Regions from separate parts of the Saccharothrix xinjiangensis genome, predicted to be linked through region 1. Evidence: riboswitches for the same ligand, from Rfam matches in the RefSeq annotation. Region 1 holds a riboswitch; each other region holds the start of a gene.
What was found. Region 1 has a riboswitch for glycine ahead of gcvT (glycine cleavage system aminomethyltransferase GcvT). Riboswitches for the same ligand answer to the same signal wherever they lie in the genome.
Positions count from the first base shown of each region.

Region 2: linked by a shared signal. The riboswitch ahead of gcvH (glycine cleavage system protein GcvH) and the one ahead of gcvT (glycine cleavage system aminomethyltransferase GcvT) in region 1 are both predicted to bind glycine.
Region 3: linked by a shared signal. The riboswitch ahead of gcvP (aminomethyl-transferring glycine dehydrogenase) and the one ahead of gcvT (glycine cleavage system aminomethyltransferase GcvT) in region 1 are both predicted to bind glycine.

Region 1 is NZ_BAAAKE010000002.1:143,971-151,594, forward strand. It holds gene glyA (serine hydroxymethyltransferase) at 531-1,796, opposite strand; gene gcvT (glycine cleavage system aminomethyltransferase GcvT) at 1,816-2,916, opposite strand; glycine riboswitch at 3,028-3,117, opposite strand; glycine riboswitch at 3,119-3,210, opposite strand; gene ABD223_RS05995 (DUF3817 domain-containing protein) at 3,273-3,575, opposite strand; gene ABD223_RS06000 (hypothetical protein) at 3,591-3,962, opposite strand; gene ABD223_RS06005 (helix-turn-helix transcriptional regulator) at 4,223-4,708, opposite strand; gene ABD223_RS06010 (hypothetical protein) at 4,899-5,060, opposite strand; gene ABD223_RS06015 (CaiB/BaiF CoA transferase family protein) at 5,670-6,800, opposite strand; gene ABD223_RS06020 (acyl-CoA dehydrogenase family protein) at 6,801-7,624, opposite strand, start outside.
Region 2 is NZ_BAAAKE010000021.1:76,023-83,646, forward strand. It holds gene ABD223_RS31090 (ABC transporter ATP-binding protein) at 1-102, opposite strand, end outside; gene ABD223_RS31095 (ABC-2 transporter permease) at 219-1,091, opposite strand; gene ABD223_RS31100 (ABC transporter ATP-binding protein) at 1,091-2,299, opposite strand; gene ABD223_RS31105 (hypothetical protein) at 2,349-2,852, opposite strand; gene ABD223_RS31110 (hypothetical protein) at 2,849-3,031, opposite strand; gene ald (alanine dehydrogenase) at 3,394-4,500, opposite strand; glycine riboswitch at 4,698-4,792, shown strand; gene gcvH (glycine cleavage system protein GcvH) at 4,916-5,296, shown strand; gene ABD223_RS31125 (L-serine ammonia-lyase) at 5,299-6,663, shown strand; gene ABD223_RS31130 (hypothetical protein) at 6,864-7,139, shown strand; gene ABD223_RS31135 (glutathione peroxidase) at 7,201-7,624, opposite strand, start outside.
Region 3 is NZ_BAAAKE010000023.1:100,096-107,719, reverse strand. It holds gene ABD223_RS32760 (substrate-binding domain-containing protein) at 1-873, shown strand, start outside; gene ABD223_RS32755 (helix-turn-helix transcriptional regulator) at 1,083-2,042, opposite strand; gene ABD223_RS32750 (DUF3224 domain-containing protein) at 2,095-2,376, shown strand; gene gcvP (aminomethyl-transferring glycine dehydrogenase) at 2,582-5,470, opposite strand; glycine riboswitch at 5,625-5,714, opposite strand; gene ABD223_RS32740 (MerR family transcriptional regulator) at 5,974-6,549, opposite strand; gene ABD223_RS32735 (bifunctional nuclease family protein) at 7,312-7,624, opposite strand, start outside.

The DNA of each region.
Region 1 (7,624 bases):
CCGGCTGGGGTTGGCCGGGGGATCAGGGCGTTGCGCGGCGGTCGTGGTGGGGCGGGGTTGGCGTGGTTGGCCGGGGTTGGCCGGGGTTGGCGGGGTTCACGGGCGGTCGCTCGCCGCTGGGCAGGCCTCCGGGGGAGGGGCGGGACGCTCGTCCTCTCCCGTATGGCCTGCCGGAGGCAACCACCCTTGTCAAGGGGTCCGCGAAGGGCGTGCGGACCCCTTGACAAGCGCGGTAGGGCTGCGCCCAGGCCATACGGGAGAGGACGAGCGCGGCACCGCTCTGACGCTGCGCGTCAACCCGAGAGTCCGCGTGTCCTCCAGTCGGACATCGCGTGTCGTCCAGTCAGGCATCGCGAGTCGTCCGGTGGGACATCGCGAGTCGTACGTTCAGGACGCGCGAGTCGGACGTTCAGGTCCACCGTGTCGAACGTTCGGGACCGGTGAGTTCTACGTTCAGGGGTGTGCCCTTCGGTTGTCCCGCAGGCGGGTGGTGCGGGACGACCGAAGGGCGGGCTACTTCGTGCCGTGCTTCACAGGGTCGGGTACAGCGGGTGCTTGGCTGCCAGCACGTCGACCCGCGCGCGCAGTTCCGCCAGGTCCGGTGACGGCTGGAGGGCGGCTGCGATGATGTCGGCCACCTCGGTGAAGTCCGCTGCGCCGAAGCCTCGCGTGGCCAGGGCCGGGGTGCCGATGCGCAGGCCGGAGGTGACCATCGGGGGGCGGGGGTCGTTCGGCACCGCGTTGCGGTTGACCGTGATGCCGACCTCGTGCAGGCGGTCCTCGGCCTGCTTGCCGTCCAGTTCGGACGCCACCAGGTCGACCAGCACGAGGTGGACGTCGGTGCCGCCGGTGAGGACCTTCACGCCTGCGGCGGTCGCGTCGGGCTGTGACAGGCGGTCGGCGAGGATCTTGGCGCCCTCGACCGTGCGGCGCTGGCGGTCGGCGAACTCCGGGGACGCGGCGTGCTTGAAGGCCACCGCCTTGCCCGCGATCACGTGTTCCAGCGGGCCGCCCTGCTGGCCGGGGAACACCGCCGAGTTGATCTTCTTGGCCAGGTCCGGCTCGTTGGTCAGGATGACCCCGCCGCGCGGGCCGCCCAGCGTCTTGTGCGTGGTGGTGGTCACCACGTGCGCGTGCGGCACCGGGCTGGGGTGCAGGTCCGCCGCCACCAGGCCGGCGAAGTGCGCCATGTCCACCATCAGGTAGGCCTCGACCGAGTCGGCGATGCGGCGGAACTCGGCGAAGTCCAGCTGGCGCGGGTAGGCCGACCAGCCGGCCACGATGAGCTTGGGCCGGTGCTCCTGGGCGAGCCGCTCGACCTCGGCCATGTCGACCCGGCCGTCGGTGTCCGACACGTGGTAGGGCACCACGTTGTAGAGCTTGCCGGAGAAGTTGATCCTCATGCCGTGCGTCAGGTGGCCGCCGTGCGCCAGGTCCAGGCCCAGGATCGTGTCGCCGGGCTGGAGCAGGGCGAACATGGCGCACGCGTTGGCCTGCGCGCCCGAGTGCGGCTGCACGTTGGCGAAGCCCGCGCCGAACAGCGCCTTGACCCGCTCGATGGCCAGCCGCTCGATCACGTCGACGTTCTCGCAGCCGCCGTAGTAGCGGCGGCCCGGGTAGCCCTCGGCGTACTTGTTGGTCAGCACCGAGCCCTGCGCCTGGAGCACCGACACCGGCGTGAAGTTCTCGGAGGCGATCATCTCCAGCGTGCTCTGCTGCCGGTGCAGCTCGGCGGCGACCGCGTTCGCGACCTCCGGGTCGAACTCCGCGAGGGAGGTGTTGAAGTGCTCGGACATGTGGATCTCTCTCCTGGGGTCAGCTGGTTCGCTTGTAGAACGGCAGGGCGACGACTTCCACCGGCTCGTGCTTGCCCCGGACGTCGACGAACAGCGACGTGCCCGGCCGGGTGTGGTCGACGGCCACGTAGGCCATGGCCACCGAGTAGCCCAGCGTCGGCGACAGGGCGCCGCTGGTGACCTCGCCGATCGGGTCGCCCGCCGCGTCCAGCACCGGGTACCCGTGCCGCGGCGCGCGGCGCGAGGTGGTCTTCAGGCCGACCAGGGTGGTGTCCACGCCCCGCTCGGCGACGGCGGCCAGCGCGTCGCGGCCGACGAAGTCGCCCGGCTTGTCGAGCTTGACCACCCGGCCCAGGTTCGCGTGGAACGGCGTGCGCTCGCGGCCCAGCTCGTTGCCGTACAGCGGCATGCCCGCCTCCAGGCGCAGCGTGTCGCGGCAGCCGAGGCCGGCGGGCTTCAGGTCGTGCGGCGCGCCGGCCTCCAGCAGCGCCCGCCACACGTGGGGCGCGTCGGCCGGTGCGGTGAACAGCTCGAAGCCGTCCTCGCCGGTGTAGCCGGTGCGGGCCAGCAGCACGGGCTTGCCCGCCACCTCGGTCGGGTAGGAGGCGTAGTACTTGACCGTCGACAGGTCGGTGGGCGTGAGGCCTTCGAGGATCGCCGTGGAGCTCGGGCCCTGGACGGCGAGCAGCGCGTAGTCGGTCGAGCGGTCCTCGACGGTGGTGTCGAAGCCCTCGGCCCGCGCCACCAGCGCCTCGTGCACCACGGCCGCGTTGGAGGCGTTCGCCACGACCAGGTACTCCTGGTCACCCAGCCGGTAGACGATCAGGTCGTCGACCACGCCGCCGTCGGCCTCGCAGATCATGGTGTAGCGGGCGCGGCCGACGCCGATCGCGGAGGCGTGCCCGACCAGGGCGCGGTCCAGCGCGGCGCCCGCCTCCGGCCCGGTGAGCACGATCTCACCCATGTGGGTCAGGTCGAACAGGCCCGCCGACGTCCGCACCGCGCGGTGCTCGGCCAGCTCGCTGTCGTAGCGCAGCGGCATCCGCCAGCCCGCGAAGTCGGTGAACATGGCGCCCAGCGCCTCGTGCTCGGCGTGCAGGGGCGTGCGGCGGCTTTCCATCAGGCGCGGTCCTCCGGGGGTGCGGACATGCCGGTAGCGCCGACCGGTCGGGTCGGCGGGCACGTGTGGGAGATGACACGGTCCATCGGAGACTCCTCGTCTGAGTGAGCCTCCCCCTCTGTCATGAGCCTGAGAGCTTCGCCGCTGGTGAGCGGCTTGCACCGTGGGCGAGGCGCACCGGGCGCCTGCTTTCCAGAGTTGCCTTCATCGGCGGTAGCTGTGCCTGAGAGATTCCGGGGAGGGGTTGCTCCTTCGGCGCCCCAGCTCACCTGGGGACTCTCCCGCGCGACGTCGACGGCCGTGTTCAGTTGGTACCGCCAGACGCTAGGCGGGCCCGGCGGCCCGGTCAACCCTGGTCACAGGGCCTTGCCGGTCCGGAGGCTCTCCACGACCCTGCGCTCGGCGTAGAACGACACGAACGGGATCGTGCCGGCGAGCAGCACCAGGGCCGTGGCCTTGATCGACCAGCGGGCCTTGAGCGCCAGGTCGACGGTCAGCACCAGGTAGATCGCGTAGAGGAAGCCGTGCACCGGGCCGACGATCCGCATCATGGTCTCGCTGTCGCCCACGTACTTGGCGAACATGGCGGCCACGAGCAGCAGCAGGCCGACACCGACCACGTAAGCCATGAACCGGAACCTGGTCAACGCGCCGTTCATCGCCCTACCTTCGCTTCACCGCTGGTCCCGCGCGTGCAACTCGGCGAGCATGCGGTTGTAGGCCGCCAGCTCGTCGTCCTCGTCGTCGTGCGCTCTCCTGACGGGCTCAACCGTAACGACCCGGCCGGCCGGGTCGCCCACCGGCTCCTCGGCCGGGTTGGCGGCCTCCGCCTTGCGCTGGGCGTCCAGCTTGCGGATGCGCCACACCATGAAGGCGGGGAAGAGGCCGAACAGGGGCCACTGGAAGACGTAACCGAGGTTCTGGAACGTGCCGCCCGCCTCGGAGAACCGCGCCCACTGCCAGTAGGCGAGGCCGCAGCACACGATGAGGGAGAGCAGGCAGACCAGCGCGATGGCGGTCCGCTTGGGGGTGATGAGGCCCGGCACGAACTCCAGGGTACTTCGCGTGCCGAGCAGGTCGAACGGTCGGGTTTGCCGAGTTCACCCGGTTCACCCGGTTCGGCTCGGTGCGGGTCCGTGCGCCTCTTCCGTGCGCCTCTGTCGGTCGCGGCATCCCTGCCGGTCACGGCGGCGTGCCGGTCACGGCGGTGCGCTCGGGACCCGTGTTGGGCGAGGGCTCCTCCCGCAGGAGCCCACCCCTCGGGCTTGGGCTCCCGACCACAGGAGCCCGCCCCTCTCGTTCCGGACTAGGCCACGCCGTCCCGGCGTTGCCTCTGCAACCTGGCCACGCACCAGGCCGCCGCACTGCCTCGACGCAGGTGCTGGAGCACCGTCATCGGTCCGAGCCGACGACCGAGGTCGGCGGGCGTGAGCCCGGCCGCCCGGTAGTCCAGAGCGCGCTGGTCCAGCGGGCTGATGCCCGCGTCCCACCACTGCTCCGCCTCGGACAGGTCGCCCACCAGCTGCCAGTAGCTGGCGGCGGCCGCGAGCAGGGCCTCGGGCACCTCGGGCGCCCGCTTCCGCATCGCCGCCACGTAGGCGGGGTCAGCGGACTCGACCCGCACCAGGCCACGGGGACCACCACTCGCCCGCTGCACGGGGATGCCGGGGGACGGCGGGGCTTCCGCGAGCCACGCGTCCTTGATCCGGTTCACCTCTTGCAGCTCCGCGTCGTCCGAGCGCTCAGCCGCCCACTGCCGCAGCAGCTCGTCGACTCCGGAGTCCTCGACCATTCTGCCTCCTCATCGGTCGAAGATCAGCCAATGCAGCGCACCGTATTAGCGGGTACCGACAACCGCTAGACCCCGGTTTGTCAAAAACCCTGTTACCAGCGCGTTATAGCCCTCATTCCACCCGTACGGTCCAACGATGGAAGCCCGATGTCACTGCTGGTGACCGCACTGAGCGGAGTTCGGCGGGCCGCTACGCGAAGAGGCTGCGGACGAAGGTGATGATCGACTGAGCGCCCTGCTCAAGCCACCCGAGCGCCGTGCGCACCGCTTCGGCCGACTCGTTCGGCTGGGTGATCAGGAGGAACAGCACCAGCGCGACCGCCGCCAGCGTCACCACCTTCTTGACGTTCACTGATCGGTCTCCGTCCGCATCACGGGGCAGGGGCAGGCGGGCGCGTGCCCGCCGCGTCACCCGACATGCTCCCTCATTCACCCGGATGACGAACGCCAAACCCCCTGTGATCCCCCAGGCGGTGGCGTGGACAACCACGCAGACGCACATCGACCCCGCCCGGTGTCACCCGAACGGACTATCAAGGGCACCTGCGGTCCCGCCGATCACCTAGATACGGGCACTCGCCCACCCCCCATGGCACGAACACCGGAGTTGAGCGACACCATCACGTCCGTACTGCTCCTCACCTGTTTGCGGCGGGTCGCGCACCTAGCGTGACAAAGCCCGATGTCGGCCGCCGATATTTTTCACCACCTCTTCAGGTGATTTTTCGCGCCCATTCACGATCACCGGATGAACCGGAACAGCCGGATCGACCGGAACGCGCCGGAGACCGACCGGGAGACCCGGTGATCGAGCGGAACACCCCGGAGGGTGAACTCCCGGGCCGACCGGTCGAATGAGCGGTCCCGCAGCGTCGAACGGCGGGCGCCGAAGGTGGGTCGCGACCAGTCGAACGGTCGAGTCCCGCGAGTCGAACGCCCGGCCCGAGGAGTCGACCGGCGCTCAGCCGACCACGCCGGCGCGCCGCAGCTCCGCCACCTCGTCCGCCGCCAGCCCCAGCTCCGCCAGCACCTCCGCCGTGTGCTCGCCCACCGCGGGCGGCGGGGCGGGCACGGCCGCCGGGGTCCGGTCGAACCGCGGCGCGGGCGCCGGCTGGGTCGTGCCGCCCACCTCCACGAACGCCCCGCGCTCCGCGTTGTGCGCGTGCCCCGGGGCCTCGCCGGGGGCCAGCACCGGCGCCAGGCACGCGTCCGCGCCACCCGCCAGCGCCGCCCACTCGTCCCGCGTCCGCGTGGCCACCGCCGCCGCGATCCGGGACCTCAGCTCGGGCCAGTTCGCGGGGTCGTGCCTGCTCGGCACGTCCTCCCCCGCCAACCCGAGCACGGTCAGCAGCTCGGCGTAGAACTTCTCCTCCAGCGCGCCGACGCTGACGTACTTGCCGTCCGCCGCCTCGTACACGTCGTAGAACGGCGCGCCGCCGTCCAGCAGGTTCTCGCCGCGGCCGCCCGGCCACGCACCCGCCGCCGACATGCCGTGCAGGAACGTGGTCAGCAGCGCCGCGCCGTCGACCATCGCCGCGTCCACGACCTGGCCCCGCCCGGACCGGTCCCGCTCGTACAGGGCGGCCAGCAGCCCGAGCGCCAGCAGCAGCCCGCCGCCGCCGAAGTCGCCGACGACGTTCAGCGGCACGGTCGGCGGCGCGCCGGCCCGGCCGATCGGCTCCAGCGCGCCGGCCACCGCGATGTAGTTGATGTCGTGCCCCGCCCGGTCGGCCAGCGGACCGGTCTGCCCCCACCCGGTCATCCGCCCGTAGACCAGGCGCGGGTTGCGGGCCAGGCACTGCGCGGGGCCGATGCCCAGGCGCTCCGTCACGCCGGGCCGGAAGCCCTCGACCAGCACGTCCGACCGCGCGACCAGCCGGAGCACCAGGTCGACGCCCTCCGGGCGGCGGATGTCCACGCCGATCGACCGGCGGCCGCGGCCGAGCACGCCGACCGGCACCTCCGCGCCGCCGCCGACGCGGTCGACCCTGGTCACGGACGCGCCCAGGTCCGCGAGCACCATGCAGCCGAACGGGGCGGGCGCCAGCCCGGCCAGCTCGACGACCTCCAGCCCCTCCAGCGGCCCGGCCATCTAGAGGGACCTCGCGATGATTTCCTTCATGATCTCGTTCGTGCCGCCGTAGATCTTCTGCACGCGCGCGTCCGCCCACGCGCGCGCGATGGGGTACTCGGTCATGTAGCCGTAGCCGCCGAAGAGCTGGACGCACTCGTCGACCACGTGGCACAGGCGCTCGGTCGCCCACCACTTGGCCATCGCCGCCGTGGGCACGTCCAGCCGCCCGACCAGGTGCTCGGTGACGCACTCGTCGACGAACGCCCTGGTCACGCGCGCCTCGGTGGCGCACTCGGCCAGCGTGAACCGGGTGTTCTGGAACTTGATCAGCTCCCGCCCGAACGCCGTCCGCTCCTTGACGTAGGACAGGGTCAGGTCCACCGCCGCCTCGATGCCCGCGATGGACGCCACGGCGATGATCAGCCGCTCCTGGGGCAGCTGCTGCATGAGCTGGATGAACCCCTGGCCCTCGCCGGTGCCCAGCAGGTTCGCGGCGGGCACGCGGACGTCGTCGAAGAACAGCTCGGCGGTGTCCTGCCCCTTCATGCCGACCTTGTCGAGCACGCGGCCCCGGCGGAAACCGGGCGCGTCCGCGGTCTCCACGACCAGCAGCGAGATGCCCGTGGCGCCCTGCGCGGGGTCGGTCTTGGCGACCACGACGACCAGGTCGGCCTGCACGCCGTTGGTGATGAAGGTCTTGGAGCCGGTGAGCACGTACTCGTCGCCGCGCCGCAGCGCCCGCGTCTTGATGTTCTGGAGGTCGGACCCGCCGCCGGGCTCGGACATGGCGATCGCGCCCACGAGCTCGCCGGACGCGAGCCGGGGCAGCCAGCGGCGCTTCT
Region 2 (7,624 bases), on a different contig from region 1:
ACCCACGCCGACGACGGCGGCCAGCACGGACAGCACCACGAGGGAGCGGTGCCGCCAGCAGGCCCTGGCGAGTCGCTTGATCCAGCCGTCGGAGGTGTTCACGGCTCCACATTAGGTCCGGGGCCCGACACTTTCCGGCCGCGGCGGAGTGCCAAGGGCCACCCCGGAAATCCCGGGGTGGCCCTTGGTCCTTTCAAGATCACCTGATCAGGTGAGGATCACGTGATGTCCTTGCGCTGCGTAGCCGCCCAGCCCGCGAGGAAGAACAGCGCCGACCACACCAGGAAGACCAACCCGCTCAGCCACCAGTCGAACGCCCCGAGCGCGCCCGCGACGGCCCGCAGCACGTCCACCAGCTCGTCCGGCACCACGCCCGCGTTGGCCAGGAACAGCGACGACGCCACCGAGCCGGTCATGCCGTTCACCGCGCCGTTGGGCAGGAAGCCGATGACGTCCGGCAGCTCCTGCGCCGCCAGCACCAGCTGGAGGCCGTTCTCGATGATCAGCATGTAGAGCAGCAGCACCACGGTGGTCGCCGCGGTGCTGGTCATCAGCGCGCCGACGCCGACGCCGAACATCGTCATCAGGATCGACGCCAGGACGCCGACACCGGCCAGCGCCAGCCAGCCGCCCGCGCTCGGCAGCGCGCCGGAGTCCGAGGTCAGCGCGATGCCGATGCTGACCGAGGCCACGATCGCCAGGCCGTAGATCGCGCCCCACGCGATGTAGACGACCATCTTCGCGGTCAGCGCCGCCACCCGGTTGGGCGAGGTCAGGAACGTGGTGGTGATCGTCTTGCGGTTGATCTCGTTCGAGATCGCCAGGCCGCCGAAGATCATCGGGAAGACGGTGGCCACGTTGATGCTGCGCGCGATGCCGAACACCGACACCTGCCACTGCGCCGGGTCGACCCCGAGCAGCCTGGTCAGCTCCTCGGCCTCGGAGCTGCTGACCACGTCCATGATGCTCCGGCCGATGGCGCCCGTGCCGAGCGCCCAGCCCAGCGCGAGCAGCACGGTCGGGATCATCAGGCCCCACCACAGGCCCGTGGTGGTGGTCTTGCGGAACTCCGCCTTGATCAGGTTGCCCATCACGCACCACCCTGCTGCTGCCCGTAGGGGTTGTCCGGCTGTTGCTGCCCGGTGCCGGGCGGCGCGTACGGGTTCGGCTGCTGCTGTTGCTGCTGGTAGCCGGGCTGCTGATAACCGGGCTGTTGGTAACCGGGCTGCTGCTGGTAACCGGGCTGCTGGTACCCCTGCTGCTGGTAACCGGGCGGCGGCGCGTAGTACCCGCTGCCCTGCTGCTGCCCCGGGAACTGACCCTGCCCCGGCGGGAACTGCCCCGGGAACTGGCCCGGCGGGAACTGGCCCTGCGCCGCGTACTGGTCCTGCCCCGCGTACTGACCGCTGGTGAGCTGGAAGAACAGCCGCTCCAGGTCGGCCCTCTCCTCCTCGATCCCGTAGATCGACACGCCCGCCTTCAGCGCCACGTCCGCGACCTGCTGGACCTCGACCCCGGTGATCGCGATCCGCCCGTCCGGCAGTTGCTCGATGCCCGCGACGCCCTGCTCGCGCAACGCCGCGACCAGCGCGCCCGCGTCCGAGGGCTGCACCAGCACCCGCGCCTGCTGCTGCGCCCGCAGGTTGTCCAGCGGCCCGTAGAACATGGTCTGGCCGCGGCTGATGATGACCACCTGGTCCACGGTCTGCTCGACCTCGGCCAGCAGGTGGCTGGAGATCAGCACGGTCCGCCCGCTGCGCGCGAACGACTGGAGGAACGACCGCAGCCAGGCGATGCCCTCGGGGTCGAGCCCGTTGGCCGGCTCGTCGAGCACGAGGATCTGCGGGTCGCCCAGCAGCGCGGTGGCCAGCGCCAACCGCTGCTTCATGCCGAGCGAGAACTCACCCGCCTTGCGGTCGCCCGCCGCGCCCAGCCCCACGAGCTGGAGCACCTGGTCGGCCCGCGCGTCCGGCACGCCGATCGCGGCGGCGTAGACCCGGAGGTGGTTGCGCGCGGTGCGCTTGGGGTGGAAGCCCTGCGCCTCCAGCACCGCGCCGACCACCCGGCCGGGGTTGCCGAGCCGGTCGAAAGGGCTGCCGTTGATCAGGGCGGTGCCCGCGGTCGGGGTCACCAGGCCGAGCAGCATGCGCAGGGTCGTCGTCTTGCCCGCGCCGTTGGGTCCGAGGAAGCCGGTCACGGAACCGGGTTCCACCGTGAAGCTGAGATTCTGCACCGCCGCGACCGGACCGAACTGCTTGGTCAAGCCCTGCACCACGATGCGGCCACTGCCGTCGTGCACGCGTCCCTCCCGGATTGCTCCTACCGGGCGTCATCCTGCCTTAGCGGGATCACTCGGGGAGGGCATGTCGTGGTTTCGACACCACCACGGGCAGTTCCGCGGTGGCCTCGGGGTCCCCCGACGGATTCCCCGGCGGACCACCGGGCAGCCCGCCGAACAGGTCACCGGGCAGGCCGCCCACCACGCCGCCCGCCGGACCGCCGGGCGCGGTCCCCGGCACCTCCTCCGCGCGGTGCGCCGCGCGGTGCGCCGACCGCCGCGCGCGCCGCCGCTCCCGGTGCGTGGAGCCCTCGCCGATGAGGTGCTGGTGCGCCATCGTCCACACCTGGCACGGCCACCTCTTGTTCCGCAGCACGCCGGGGCACGCCCGGCAGCGGCCGTCCGGACCCTGCTGGTGCACGGTCAGCAGCAGCCGCCAGCCGTCGGCCAGGCGGTGGATCTCGGCGCGCGCGAGCGGCACCAGCGAGTCGGCCTCACCGCGCTCGGCGGCCTCGTCGAGCAGCGCCAACCGGCGCAGCACCGCGGCCCGCAGGGCTTCGTCCAAGACGCTCACATCCTGTCCGCGGCCTGGTCGAGCAGGCGGTGCAGTCGGCGGGTTTGGGTGACGGACATCACAGCCGATTCGCCGGGCGGGGAGACCAGGAGCACCCGGTCGTCCTCGACGATCACGGTCATCGACCGGTCCCGCCCGAACGGGTCGTGGCAGTCGATCCAGTCCTGTGGTTGAGCCATCGGCACTCCGATCGGAGGTGGCGCGGCGCCTCGCCGCGCGAGCGGACGACCCCGCTGCGTAGCGACGCGGGTTCCCAGACCTGTCCATCGGCCGACGAGCCGCCGTGACTTACCCGTTACCGTCTAGATTCACTCGTTCGCTTGAACCACGTGCACGCACCGTGGTTCAGGTGGCGGGTGGTGTGGGCCGGACCGGTGGGCCCGCTGGGCAGGGCCCCCGAACTCCGGCTAGGATTGGCAGCGCGGCCCGCTCCCAGTGACCCCCAGGCTGGTTGAGCGGGCCGCCTCTCACGTCGAGGGCCCCGCTCACGGTAGGTGAGCGGGGCCCTCTCTTCTCCCGGATCAGCTCGTGGGCTCCCGGATCAGATCTCGACCGCGGTGTGCTCCAGGTCGTGGGCCTCGGCGACCGGCCGGTTGGTCAGCGCGCCCTCGTGCGCGTTCAGGCCCAGGGCCAGCGACGCGTCCGCGCGCAGCGCCTCCCTCCAGCCCCGGTCGGCCAGCGCCACGGCGTGCGGCAGGGTCACGTTGGTCAGCGCGTAGGTCGACGTGCGCGGCACCGCGCCGGGCATGTTGGCCACGCAGTAGAAGACCGAGTCGTGGACCTGGTAGGTCGGGTCGGCGTGCGTGGTGGGCCGCGAGTCGGCGAAGCAGCCGCCCTGGTCGATCGCGATGTCCACCAGCACCGAGCCGGGCTTCATCTGCGCCACCAGCTCGTTGGACACCAGCTTCGGGGCCTTGGCGCCGGGCACCAGCACCGCGCCGATCACCAGGTCGGCCTCGCGCACGGCCTGCTCGACCGCGTACCGGGTGGACGTGACGGTGCGCAGCCGGCCCTGGAACAGGGCGTCGACGTGCCGCAGCCGGTCGACGTTGGTGTCCAGGATCTCGACGTCCGCGCCCATGCCCGCGGCGATGGTGGCCGCGTTCAGGCCCGCCACGCCGCCGCCGATGACGACCACGCGCGCCGGGTGCACGCCGGGCACGCCGCCGGGCAGCACGCCCCGGCCGCCGGAGGGCTTCATCAGCGCGAACGCGCCCACCTGCGGCGCGAGCCTGCCCGCGACCTCGGACATCGGGGCGAGCAGCGGCAGCGCGCCGTTCGGGCTCTGCACGGTCTCGTAGGCGATGGCGGTGGTGCGGGACGCCAGCAGCGCCTCGGTCAGCGGCCGGTCGGCGGCCAGGTGCAGGTAGGTGAACAGGACCTGGCCCTCGCGCAGCCGGGGGTGCTCCTCGGCCACCGGCTCCTTGACCTTGAGCACCAGCTCGCCCTCGGTCCACACGTCGTCCGCGCTCGCCAGCACCTTGGCGCCGGCGGCGAGGTACTCCTCGTCCGTGATGGCCGAACCGAGCCCGGCGCCCGCCTCCACGTAGACGTCGTGGCCGCGCGTGGTCAGCTCGTGGGCGCCCGCCGGGGTCAGCGCGACGCGGTACTCGTGGTTCTTGATCTCGCGGGGAACTGCGATCCGCACGGTGGGCTCCTTCGGCCGTCGTTGCACCAAAGGTCGGTTACCCGGTTCGCGGTGTCATCGTGCTCCCGGCACGAACGGCCGGGGGCCCGGTTGTGCCGGCAGGACAAGTCGACCGGCGCGTTGACACCCGTCCCACCCGCCACCTAGCGTGCGGGCAAGTCAACTGAACATCGGCCGCGGCGTCGCGCAGAGACGCCGGAACCCGCGCGGGAGAGACCCCGGGCACCGTCCCGGGGCGCCGAAGGAGCAAGCACCCCGCACACTCTCAGGCAGCGAGAACCGCTCGGGTGAGGCGACTCTGGAAAGCGTGCTCCACAGCGCGCACCCACGGTGCAAGCCGCAGCTTCGTGCGGCGAAGCTCTCAGGTCCCAGGACAGAGTGGGGGAACCAGGACCACCACCCAGGGAGCGCTGTCGTGACCTTTCCGGAGAAGCTGCTGTACACGCCCGAGCACGAGTGGGTCGACTGGGCGCCGGGCGCCCAGGACCCCGTGGCGATCGGCATCACCTCGTACGCGGCCGAGTCGCTGGGCGACATCGTGTTCGTCGACCTGCCCAAGGCGGGCACCCGCGTGACGTCCGGCGAGGTGTGCGGCGAGCTGGAGTCCACCAAGTCGGTCAGCGAGCTGTTCGCGCCGGTCACCGGCGAGGTCGTCGAGGTCAACCCGGCCGTGGTCACCGACCCGTCGCTGATCAACAACGACCCGTACGGGCGCGGCTGGCTGTTCAAGGTGGCGGTCGAGGAGGCCACCGGGCTGCTGACCGCGGCGAAGTACGCGGAACTGACCGAGGCCTGATCGTGGCCATCAGCGTGTTCGACCTGTTCTCCGTCGGCATCGGCCCGTCCAGCTCGCACACGGTCGGCCCGATGCGCGCGGCGACGATGTTCGCGGCCAGGCTGCGGCCCGCGCTCGCGTCCGTGAACCGGGTGCGGGTGGAGCTGTTCGGTTCGCTCGGCGCGACCGGCCACGGCCACGGCAGCCCGAAGGCGGTGCTCCTCGGGCTGGAGGGGCACCGGCCGGAGGAGGTCGACCCGGCGGCGGCCGAGGCCCGGGTCGCGGAGATCCGCGCGTCCGGCAGGCTCCGGCTGGGCGGTGCGCGGGAGATCGCCTTCACCGAGGACGACGACCTGGTCATGCACCGGCGCAAGTCGCTGCCGCTGCACCCCAACGGCATGAGCTTCACCGCTCACGCCGGGTCGGAGGTCGTCGACTCGGCGGTGTACTACTCGGTCGGCGGCGGTTTCGTGGTCGACGAGACGGCCGCCGGCGCCGACCGGATCAAGGCGGACCGGACGGCGCTGGCGCACCCGTTCAAGTCCGGCGACGAGCTGCTGGCGCGGACCCGCGAGACCGGGCTGCCGATCAGCGGGGTGATGCTGGCCAACGAGCTGTCGTGGCGCGACGAGACCGAGGTCCGGGGCGGCCTGCTGCACATCTGGCGGGTCATGCAGGACTGCGTCGAGAGGGGCTGCACCGAGACCGGCGTCCTCCCCGGGGGCTTGAAGGTCCGGCGGCGGGCCGCGGAGATGCGGCAACTGCTGGCGGCCGAGCACTACGCCACCGACCCCCTGCGGGTGATGGACTGGGTGACGCTGTTCGCGCTGGCGGTGAACGAGGAGAACGCCGCGGGCGGCCGGGTGGTGACGGCCCCGACCAACGGGGCGGCCGGCATCGTGCCCGCGGTGCTGCACTACTACGCGAGGTTCGTGCCGGGCGCCTCGGACGACGGCGTGGTGCGGTTCCTGCTGACCGCGGGCGCCATCGGCGTGCTGTTCAAGGAGAACGCGTCGATCTCGGGCGCCGAGGTGGGCTGCCAGGGCGAGGTGGGCTCGGCCTGCTCGATGGCGGCCGGCGGGCTGGCCGAGGTGCTGGGCGGCACGCCGGAGCAGGTCGAGAACGCGGCCGAGATCGCGATGGAGCACAACCTCGGGCTGACCTGCGACCCGATCGGCGGGCTGGTGCAGATCCCGTGCATCGAGCGGAACGCGCTGGCGTCGATCAAGGCGATCACGGCGGCGCGGATGGCGCTGCGGGGGGACGGGTCGCACTTCGTGTCGCTGGACAAGGTCATCAAGACCATGCGGGAGACCGGCCGGGACATGAAGGACAAGTACAAGGAGACGGCCCGGGGCGGGCTGGCGGTGAACGTGATCGAGTGCTGACGGTCGCGGTGACACCCGGCCCCGCGTTGGCGCGTGGGCCGGGTGTGGCCTGTTGCAGTGGCGCACCACGGGTGCCCGGGAGGTCGGTGTCACACTCGGGGGATGAGCGTTGAGCCGTGTCCTGCCGGGGAGGGCGGCGTGCACGTGCCGTCCCCGGCGCCGGGTCGTGACCGCTGCCAGCTGTGCGGACGGGACCTGAGGTGAAGGCCGTCCAGTTGCCGCGGGATGCGCGTGGCCAGCGGTTGTGCCGCCACGAGTACGCCGGGGGCTGCACGTGGTGGTGCAGCTACCGGCGCGGCGTGGTGTGCGTCGGGCCGGCGGTCGGGTTGCTGGCCGCGGCCTGCGTGATGCTGTGGCTGTGGGGCGACGAGGCGGGGCGGCAGCGGGCGGTCGAGGCGGCGGTCGGGATGCTGCTGGTGGCGGGGGCGGGTGCAGCGGCGGTGCTGGTCGCCGAACGCGCCAGTGACCGCATCTGAACCTCGGTCGCGTCCGGCGTGCCGGACGCGCGTCCTCCACCGCGCCGCACCGCTCCGTCGACTAGCGCGGCAGCGCCGACTCGACCGCCGCCACCACCTCGTCCGCCTCCGGGTCGGTGGTCGGGCGGAAGCGGGCGATCACCGAACCGGTCGGGGACAGCACGAACTTCTCGAAGTTCCACTGCACGTCACCGGCCGCGCCGGAGCCGTCCGGCACGGCGGTCAGCTCCTCGTACACCGGGTGCCGGTCCGGGCCGTTCACGTCGACCTTCTCGAACAGCGGGAACGTCACCCCGTACGTGGTCGAGCAGAACGTGGCGATCTCCTCCGCCGTGCCCGGCTCCTGGCCCGCGAACTGGTTGCACGGGAAACCGACCACCGAGAAACCGCGCTCCGCGTACCTCTCGTGCAGGCGCTCCAGGCCCTTGTACTGCGGCGTCAGGCCGCACCGCGACGCGACGTTGACCACCAGCAGCGCCTTGCCG
Region 3 (7,624 bases), on a different contig from region 1:
CACCCGCTGTACGGGGTGGTGGCGGGCGGGCCGACGCCGGTCGCGGACTTCCCGTTCGTGCCGCTGGCCGGTGACTGGGTCGGCGAGGCGCAGGTGCGGGCGGCGCAGGCGTTCCGGCAGTTCCTGAAGGAGGACGAGCAGCAGCGGACCCTGGCGCTGGCGGGCCTGCGGGTGGACTCGACCACCGACCGGCCCAAGGAGTCGCCGGGCGTGCGGTGGGCCGCGATCACCGACGAGCTCGCCCCCGCCGACGCCGGCACCACCCAGCAGATCTCGGCCGCGTGGGCGACCGCGGACGACGGCCAGGTGGTGCACGTGCTGGTGGACACCTCCCAGTCGATGGGGGAGCCCGGCGGTGACGGCCGCAGCCGGGTGGAGTGGCTGAGGGAGGCGCTGTCCGGGCAGGTCAACCGGTCCGTGTCGGGTTCGCTGGGGCTGTGGGAGTTCTCCGGGCAGCTCGACGGCGACAAGCCGTACCGGCAGCTCGTCCCCACCGGCCCGGTCGCGACCCAGCGCCAGGCGCTGCTGGACGGGGTGGCCGAGCTGGAGCCGCGGAGCGCCAGCCGGCTCTACACCAGCGTGCTGGCCCTCCACGAGCACGCCCTGGCCAACTTCCAGGACGGCAAGCGCAACCGGATCGTGGTGCTCACCGACGGCGCGAACGACGGCGGCCTGACCTTCGACGAGCTGAAGTCGCGCCTGGCCGCGGCCGGGCAGCCGGGTAAGGACGTCGCGACCAGCGTCATCGCCATCGGCCCGGACCCGGAGCACGAACCCCTGTCCGAACTGGCCCGCTCCACCGGCGGCACCCTGTCGGTCGTCGAGGACGGCCGCGGCATCGACGCCGCCCTGTCCCAACTCCTCTCGACCTGAACGCAGAACTCAGGGGTCCCGAACGTTCGACACGGTCGACCCGAACGTTCGACTCGCGCACCCTGAACGTACGACTCGCCGGTCCCGAACGTACGACTCGCGGGTCCTGGACGTACGACTCGCGCGGCCTGGGTGTTCGACTCGCGCGCGAGTCGTACGTTCAGGGCCACCGTGTCGTACGTCCAGGCACCCCGAGTTCTGCGTTCGCGTCAGTCGTAGACGGCTCGCATGGCGGTCAGGGTGGACTTGACCCGGTCGCGCAGTTCGGGTGGGGCGACGACCTCGGCGTCCGCGCCCAGGCGCATCAGGTCGACCAGGGCGTGGTCCAGGGACTCGACGGGCAGGTCGACGGTGGTCCAGTCGCCCCGGGGGGTCACGCCGTCCAGGGCGCGGGAGGCGACCAGGCTCAGCAGGACCCGCGCCCGGGACAGGCCCGCGGGCGTCAGGCGGACCGTCACGCCCATCGGGTACATGCGCCGCTCGAACCGCTCCGACCAGTCCGCCCAGTAACCGGCCAGGTCGAAGCCGCCGGGCCGGTCGAAGCCCTCGTCCAGCACCGCCGCGTCGAGCACCCGGGACACGCGGTAGGTCCGCAGGTCCTCGCCCGAGCGCACGACCAGGTACCAGAGGCCCGCCTTGAGCACCAACCCCAGCGGCTCGACGGTCCGGGACACCTCGACGTCGTTCCACCGCCGGTACCGGACCCGCACCCGCCGCTGCCGCCACACCGCGTCCGCGACCGCCGCCAGGTGCGGCACCTCCTCGGCGCCCCGGAACCAGCCCGGCGTGTCGAGGTGGAACCTCTCCCGCACCCGGCCCGCCCGCGACCGCAGCTCCGGCGGCAGCGCCGCCAGCACCTTCAGCTGGGCCGCCGCCACCACCGCCCCCAGCCCCAGCTCGGCCGCCGGCCCCGGCATCCCGGCCAGGAAGAGCGAGTCGGCCTCCTCCGTGGTCAGCCCGGTCAACCGCGTCCGGTACCCGTCGAGCAGCCGGTAGCCGCCCGCCGGGCCGCGGTCGGCGTACACCGGCACCCCGGCCCCGCCCAGCGCCTCGACGTCCCGGTAGACGGTCCGGACCGACACCTCCAGCTCGTCCGCCAGCTCCCGGGCCGTCATCCGGCCGCGCGACTGGAGCAGCAGGAGCAGCGACAACAACCGGCCCGCGCGCACGGGTCGGTTCTACCTGACAAGACCTGTCAGGTACAGCCGCCGGGCTGTCCGCATGACCACGCACGCCACCGCCGAGGCCGAGATGACGAGCTGGACCGAGCGCACCCGGGACGGGCGCCGCCACGACGAGGTGACCGGTCCGAAGCAGAGGGCCGGCGCGCCGGCCAGCCGCGAGGGCACGTTCGTCCTCCGGCACGAGGGCGGTTTCCGCGACGGCGTGGCCGACGCGACCGTCACCGTCGTCTCGGCGGGCGGCGGGCCGGCGGGCCTCACCGGTTCGGGGCGCATCACCCGGAACGGCCCCGGCCGCCTCCACCTTGATCACGCGCTCTGAACAGGCACTTCACCCGCTCTGATTGTTCAGCGTTCGCTGTGCACGAGCCAAGTCCTGATCGTGAACAACGTCGAACGGGTAGAACTGACACGTCGGCGCAGGGGGGAGAGGAGCCGACAGCAGGGGGCTCAGGGGCGGGGGGAACGAGGTCTGGTCGTTCCCCCCGCCCCTGAGAGTTCTCCGGGGAGGAGCGGGCCCGGGGGCGTCAGCCGCCGTAGGCCGACACCGGCGGGCAGGAGCAGACCAGGTTCCGGTCGCCCTTCGCGCCGTCGATGCGCCGCACCGGCGGCCACGCCTTGACCGCGGTGACGCCCGCCGGGAACACCGCCACCTCGCGGCTGTACGGGTGGTCCCACTCCGCCGTGACGCAGGCGGCCGTGTGCGGGGCGTTGCGCAGCGGGTTGTCGTCCGCCGGCCACTCCCCCGCGCCGACGCGGTCGATCTCGTGCTTGATCGCGACCATGGCGTCGATGAACCGGTCGATCTCGGCCAGGTCCTCGCTCTCGGTCGGCTCCACCATCAGCGTGCCCGCCACCGGGAACGACATGGTCGGCGCGTGCAGCCCGTAGTCGGCCAGCCGCTTGGCCACGTCGTCCACGGTCACGCCGGTCGCCTTGGTGATCTGCCGCAGGTCGAGGATGCACTCGTGGGCCACGAAGCCGCCCTCGCCGGTGTAGAGCACCGGGAAGTGCTCGTCCAGCCGCCGTGCCACGTAGTTCGCCGCGGCCACCGCGGTCAGGGTCGCCCGGCGCAGGCCGTCGGCGCCCATCATCCGCACGTACGCCCACGAGATCGGCAGGATCGACGCCGAGCCCCACGGCGCGGCGCTGATCGGGCCGACGCCCGTGGCGGGGCCGGCGGCCGGCTGGAGCGGGTGGTTGGGCAGGAACGGCGCCAGGTGCGCCCGCACGCCGATCGGGCCGACGCCCGGGCCGCCGCCGCCGTGCGGGATGCAGAACGTCTTGTGCAGGTTCAGGTGGGACACGTCCGAGCCGAACTTGCCGTACTGCGCCAGGCCGATCAGGGCGTTGAGGTTCGCGCCGTCCACGTACACCTGGCCGCCGGCCTCGTGCACCAGCCCGCACACCTCGCGCACGGTGTCCTCGTACACGCCGTGCGTCGACGGGTAGGTGATCATGATGGCGGCCAGGTCGTCCTGGTGCGCCTCGACCGTCTCGCGCAGGTGCCCCAGGTCGACGTTGCCCTTGTCGTCGCACTTGACCACCACGACCCGCATGCCCGCCATGACCGCGGACGCGGCGTTGGTGCCGTGCGCGCTGGAGGGGATCAGGCACACGTCGCGGTCCGCGTCGCCGTTGGCGCGGTGGTAGGCGCGGATGGCCAGCAGGCCCGCGAACTCGCCCTGGCTGCCCGCGTTGGGCTGGAGCGACACGGCGTCGTAGCCGGTGACCTCGGCCAGCCACCGCTCCAGGTCGCCGATCAGCTCCAGGTACCCGGCGGCGTCCTCGACCGGCGCGAACGGGTGCAGCTCGGCGAACTCCGGCCAGGTGATGGGCTCCATCTCGGCCGTGGCGTTGAGCTTCATCGTGCACGAGCCCAGCGGGATCATGCTGCGGTCCAGCGCCACGTCCTTGTCCGACAGGGACCGCAGGTAGCGCAGCAGCGCGGTCTCCGAGCGGTGGGTGTGGAACACCGGGTGGGTCAGGTACTCGGAGGTGCGGCGCAGGTCGGCGGGGATGCCGTCGGCGGTGTCGGCGTCCAGGCCGTCCACGTCGGCCACGGTGACGCCGAACGCCTGCCACACCCGGTCCAGGTGCTCGCGCGTGGTCGTCTCGTCGCAGGCGATGGACACGACGTCGTCGTCCACGCGCCACAGGTTCACGCCCAGGTCGCGCGCCGCGGCCACGACCTCGGCGGCCCGGCCCTCGACGCGGGCGCGCACGGTGTCGAAGAACTCGCCGTGCACCACCTCCACGCCGGCCTCGCACAGGCCCGCGGCCAGCACCGTCGCCATCCGGTGGGCGCGGGTCGCGATGGCCTTCAGGCCCTCGGGGCCGTGGTAGACGGCGTACATGGAGGCGACCACGGCCAGCAGGACCTGCGCGGTGCAGATGTTGCTGGTCGCCTTCTCGCGGCGGATGTGCTGCTCGCGGGTCTGGAGCGCCAGCCGGTAGGCCGGGTTGCCGTCGGCGTCGACGGACACGCCGACGAGGCGGCCCGGCAGCTGCCGCTCCAGGCCCTGGCGGACGGCCATGTAGCCGGCGTGGGGACCGCCGAAGCCCATCGGCACGCCGAAGCGCTGGGTGGTGCCGACGACCACGTCCGCGCCGATCTCGCCCGGCGGGCGCAGCAGGGTCAGCGCCAGCAGGTCGGCGGCCACGACGGCCTGCGCGCCGGCCCGGTGGATCTCCTCGACGACCGACGCGTGGTCGCGGACCACGCCGGACGCGCCGGGGTAGGACAGCAGCACGCCGAAGAAGTCGCCGCCCAGGCCGAGGCCCTCCAGGCCCTGCGACAGGTCGGCGGTGACGACCTCGATGCCCAGCGGCTCGGCGCGGGTCTCGATGACGGCGAGGGTCTGCGGCAGCGTGTCCGCGTCCACCACGAACTTGTTCGACTTGGCCCGGCCCGCGCGGCGGACCAGCGTCATCGCCTCGGCGGCGGCGGTGGACTCGTCCAGCATGGAGGCGTTGGCCAGCGGCAGGCCGGTCAGGTCGCCGACGACGGTCTGGAAGTTCAGCAGGGCCTCCAGGCGGCCCTGGGAGATCTCCGGCTGGTAGGGCGTGTACGCGGTGTACCACGCGGGGTTCTCCAGCACGTTGCGGCGGATCACCGGCGGCGTGGTGGTGCCGTGGTAGCCGAGGCCGATCATCTGGGTCATCGGGCGGTTGCGGGCCGCCAGGGCGCGCAGCTCGGCCAGGGCCTCGGTCTCGGTGGCGGGCGCGGGCAGGTCCAGCACCAGGTCGCGCTCGCGGATCGCCTCGGGCACGGCGCGCTGGGCCAGCTCCTCCAGGGAGCCGACGCCGATCACGTCGAGGATGCGCGCCAGCTCGGCGGGCCGGGGGCCCACGTGCCGGTCGGCGAAGGGGGTGCCGTGCTCAAGAGCGGCGAGGGGGATGCGGTCCTGCGTCATGGGTGTCGCCTCCGGGGCTACGGGCACACTGCTGCCGTTGCCCTCCCCCTCTGTCTCCTGCCCGTCGCCGGGCGCCTGAGAGCTTCACCCGGTGGTGGCCGGGTTTGCACCGTCGGCGGGGTCTTTTCTTGCCCGACCCGCTTTCCAGAGGCGTCTCACCCGCACGGTCCTTGCGCCTGAGAGGTTCCGGGGAGGATTTGCTCCTTCGGCGCCGAGCGGACTCGGACTCTCCCGCGCGGGATAAAGCGACTGCCCGCGAATCGTACCTGGCAGGGGACGCGCCGGTCCCGCGGGCGCGACGTGGATCTCAATGGCTGGACAACCGGGTTTGACCGGGTTTTCCGGCGGGCACCCCCGAGGTACCCGCCTGTAGCACGCCGTGTTCACGCCGTGGTCGGTGGACCTGTTCGTGCTCCGATTCGGTGCACGGGTTCGGCGTGCGCCCGGTCCGGATCGGTGTTCGGTGTCGGCGCCCGGGATCGGCGGCGCGGGCGTCCGGTGGTTCAGCCGGTGGCGCGGGTGCGGCGACGGCGTGACAGCTCGTCGTTCGGGGCCGGCACGATCTCGGCGCCGTCCGCGCGCTCGGCGGGGAACTCGTGGATGGTGCCGCTGATCTCCCGCATGGCGCCGCTGACCGCGATGCCGAACACGCCCTGGCCGCCCTGGAGCAGGTCCACGACCTCCTCGGGCGAGGTGCACTCGTAGACCGTGGTGCCGTCGCTGAACAACGTGATGCGGGCCAGGTCCTGCACGCCGCGGCGGCGGAGGTGGTCGACCGCGACCCGGATGTTCTGGAGCGAGACGCCGGTGTCCAGGAGCCGCTTGACGACCTTCAGGACGAGGATGTCCTTGAACGAGTACAGCCGTTGGCTGCCGGAGCCGTGTGCGCTCCTTATGGTCGGGCTGACCAGGTCGGTGCGGGCCCAGTAGTCGAGCTGGCGGTAGGTGATGCCCGCGATCTGGCACGCGGCCGGGCCGCGGTACCCCACGAGTTCGTCCGGCAGCGAGGAGTCCGGGAACAGCTCGCCCTGTTCGCCGGAGCCGGAACCGGCCCGGATGATGGGCGCTTCCTCGACCACGCCTGCCTCCCCTCGGTCCGGTCACGACGACCGGCGACCAACGTGAAGCCGCCGCGGCGCTCGAATCACACCGTGGCAATTCACCTGAGCTCGACGGTAAGACCGCCTAGGGGGCAGGTCAACGCGACGCGCGGGACGTGTCTGACCTCAACCTGAGGTAGAGGTTGAGAGAGTCGGCCGTTGTAAGCCATTCGGGTGACGTTTAGTGATCGTTTAGCAGAGAATTGCTGACGTTGTGTAATCCATAAGTGTGACACCGGGGGGTGGCACGCGGGGTTGATCCACAACGCACCGCACACGCCTGCGAGGGGTTCGGAACAGTGGCCGAGCCTCTCGCAGGTGTTACCCGCCCGCCGCGGGTTGAGACTGGGCGGCGGTGGTTTGACGAGGTCCGGGTCCGGGCCGACCGGGGGGTGGCTCGGACCCGCGGCGGGGGCGGCGGTCGAGGTTCGCCCGACCAGTGGGGCGGGGGGGTTGGCGGCGATCGACCCTGCGCGCCCCTGACAGCTCACCGCGGTTGTCCACAGAGCCTGTCCGCACGCGCCACCTGCCACCTGCCACCACTGTCCGCGGACCAGGTTCCGCCTTACCGCCCGCCGCGGTTGTCCACAGATCGCGCCCCGTTTCTTCCGCCTCCACGCGCGAACCGGCAAAATCAAAACAGGGGTCCCCTGGGCAGGGGACCCCTGTTCAAGCATGTCGGGCCTGGTGAACCCGTCAGGCCCATCAGGCCCATCAGGCCCGTCAGGCCTGGTGGGCGACTCAGGTGTCGGCGCCCCGGAAGTCCTCCGGCGACACGGAGTCGAGGAACTCGCGGAACTTCTCGACCTCGTCCTCCTGCTCGTCCGGGATGATCAACCCGGCCTCGGCCAGCACGGACTCCTCCGCGTGGATCGGCACGCCGATCCGCAGCGCCAGCGCCACCGAGTCGCTGGGGCGCGCGGACACCCGCACGTCGCCGTCGAACACCAGCTCCGCGAAGTACGTGCCCTCTTGCAGGTCGGTGATCCGCACCTGCTCCAACTGCCGGCCGAGGGCGCCGATGACGTCCTTGAGCAGGTCGTGGGTCAGCGGC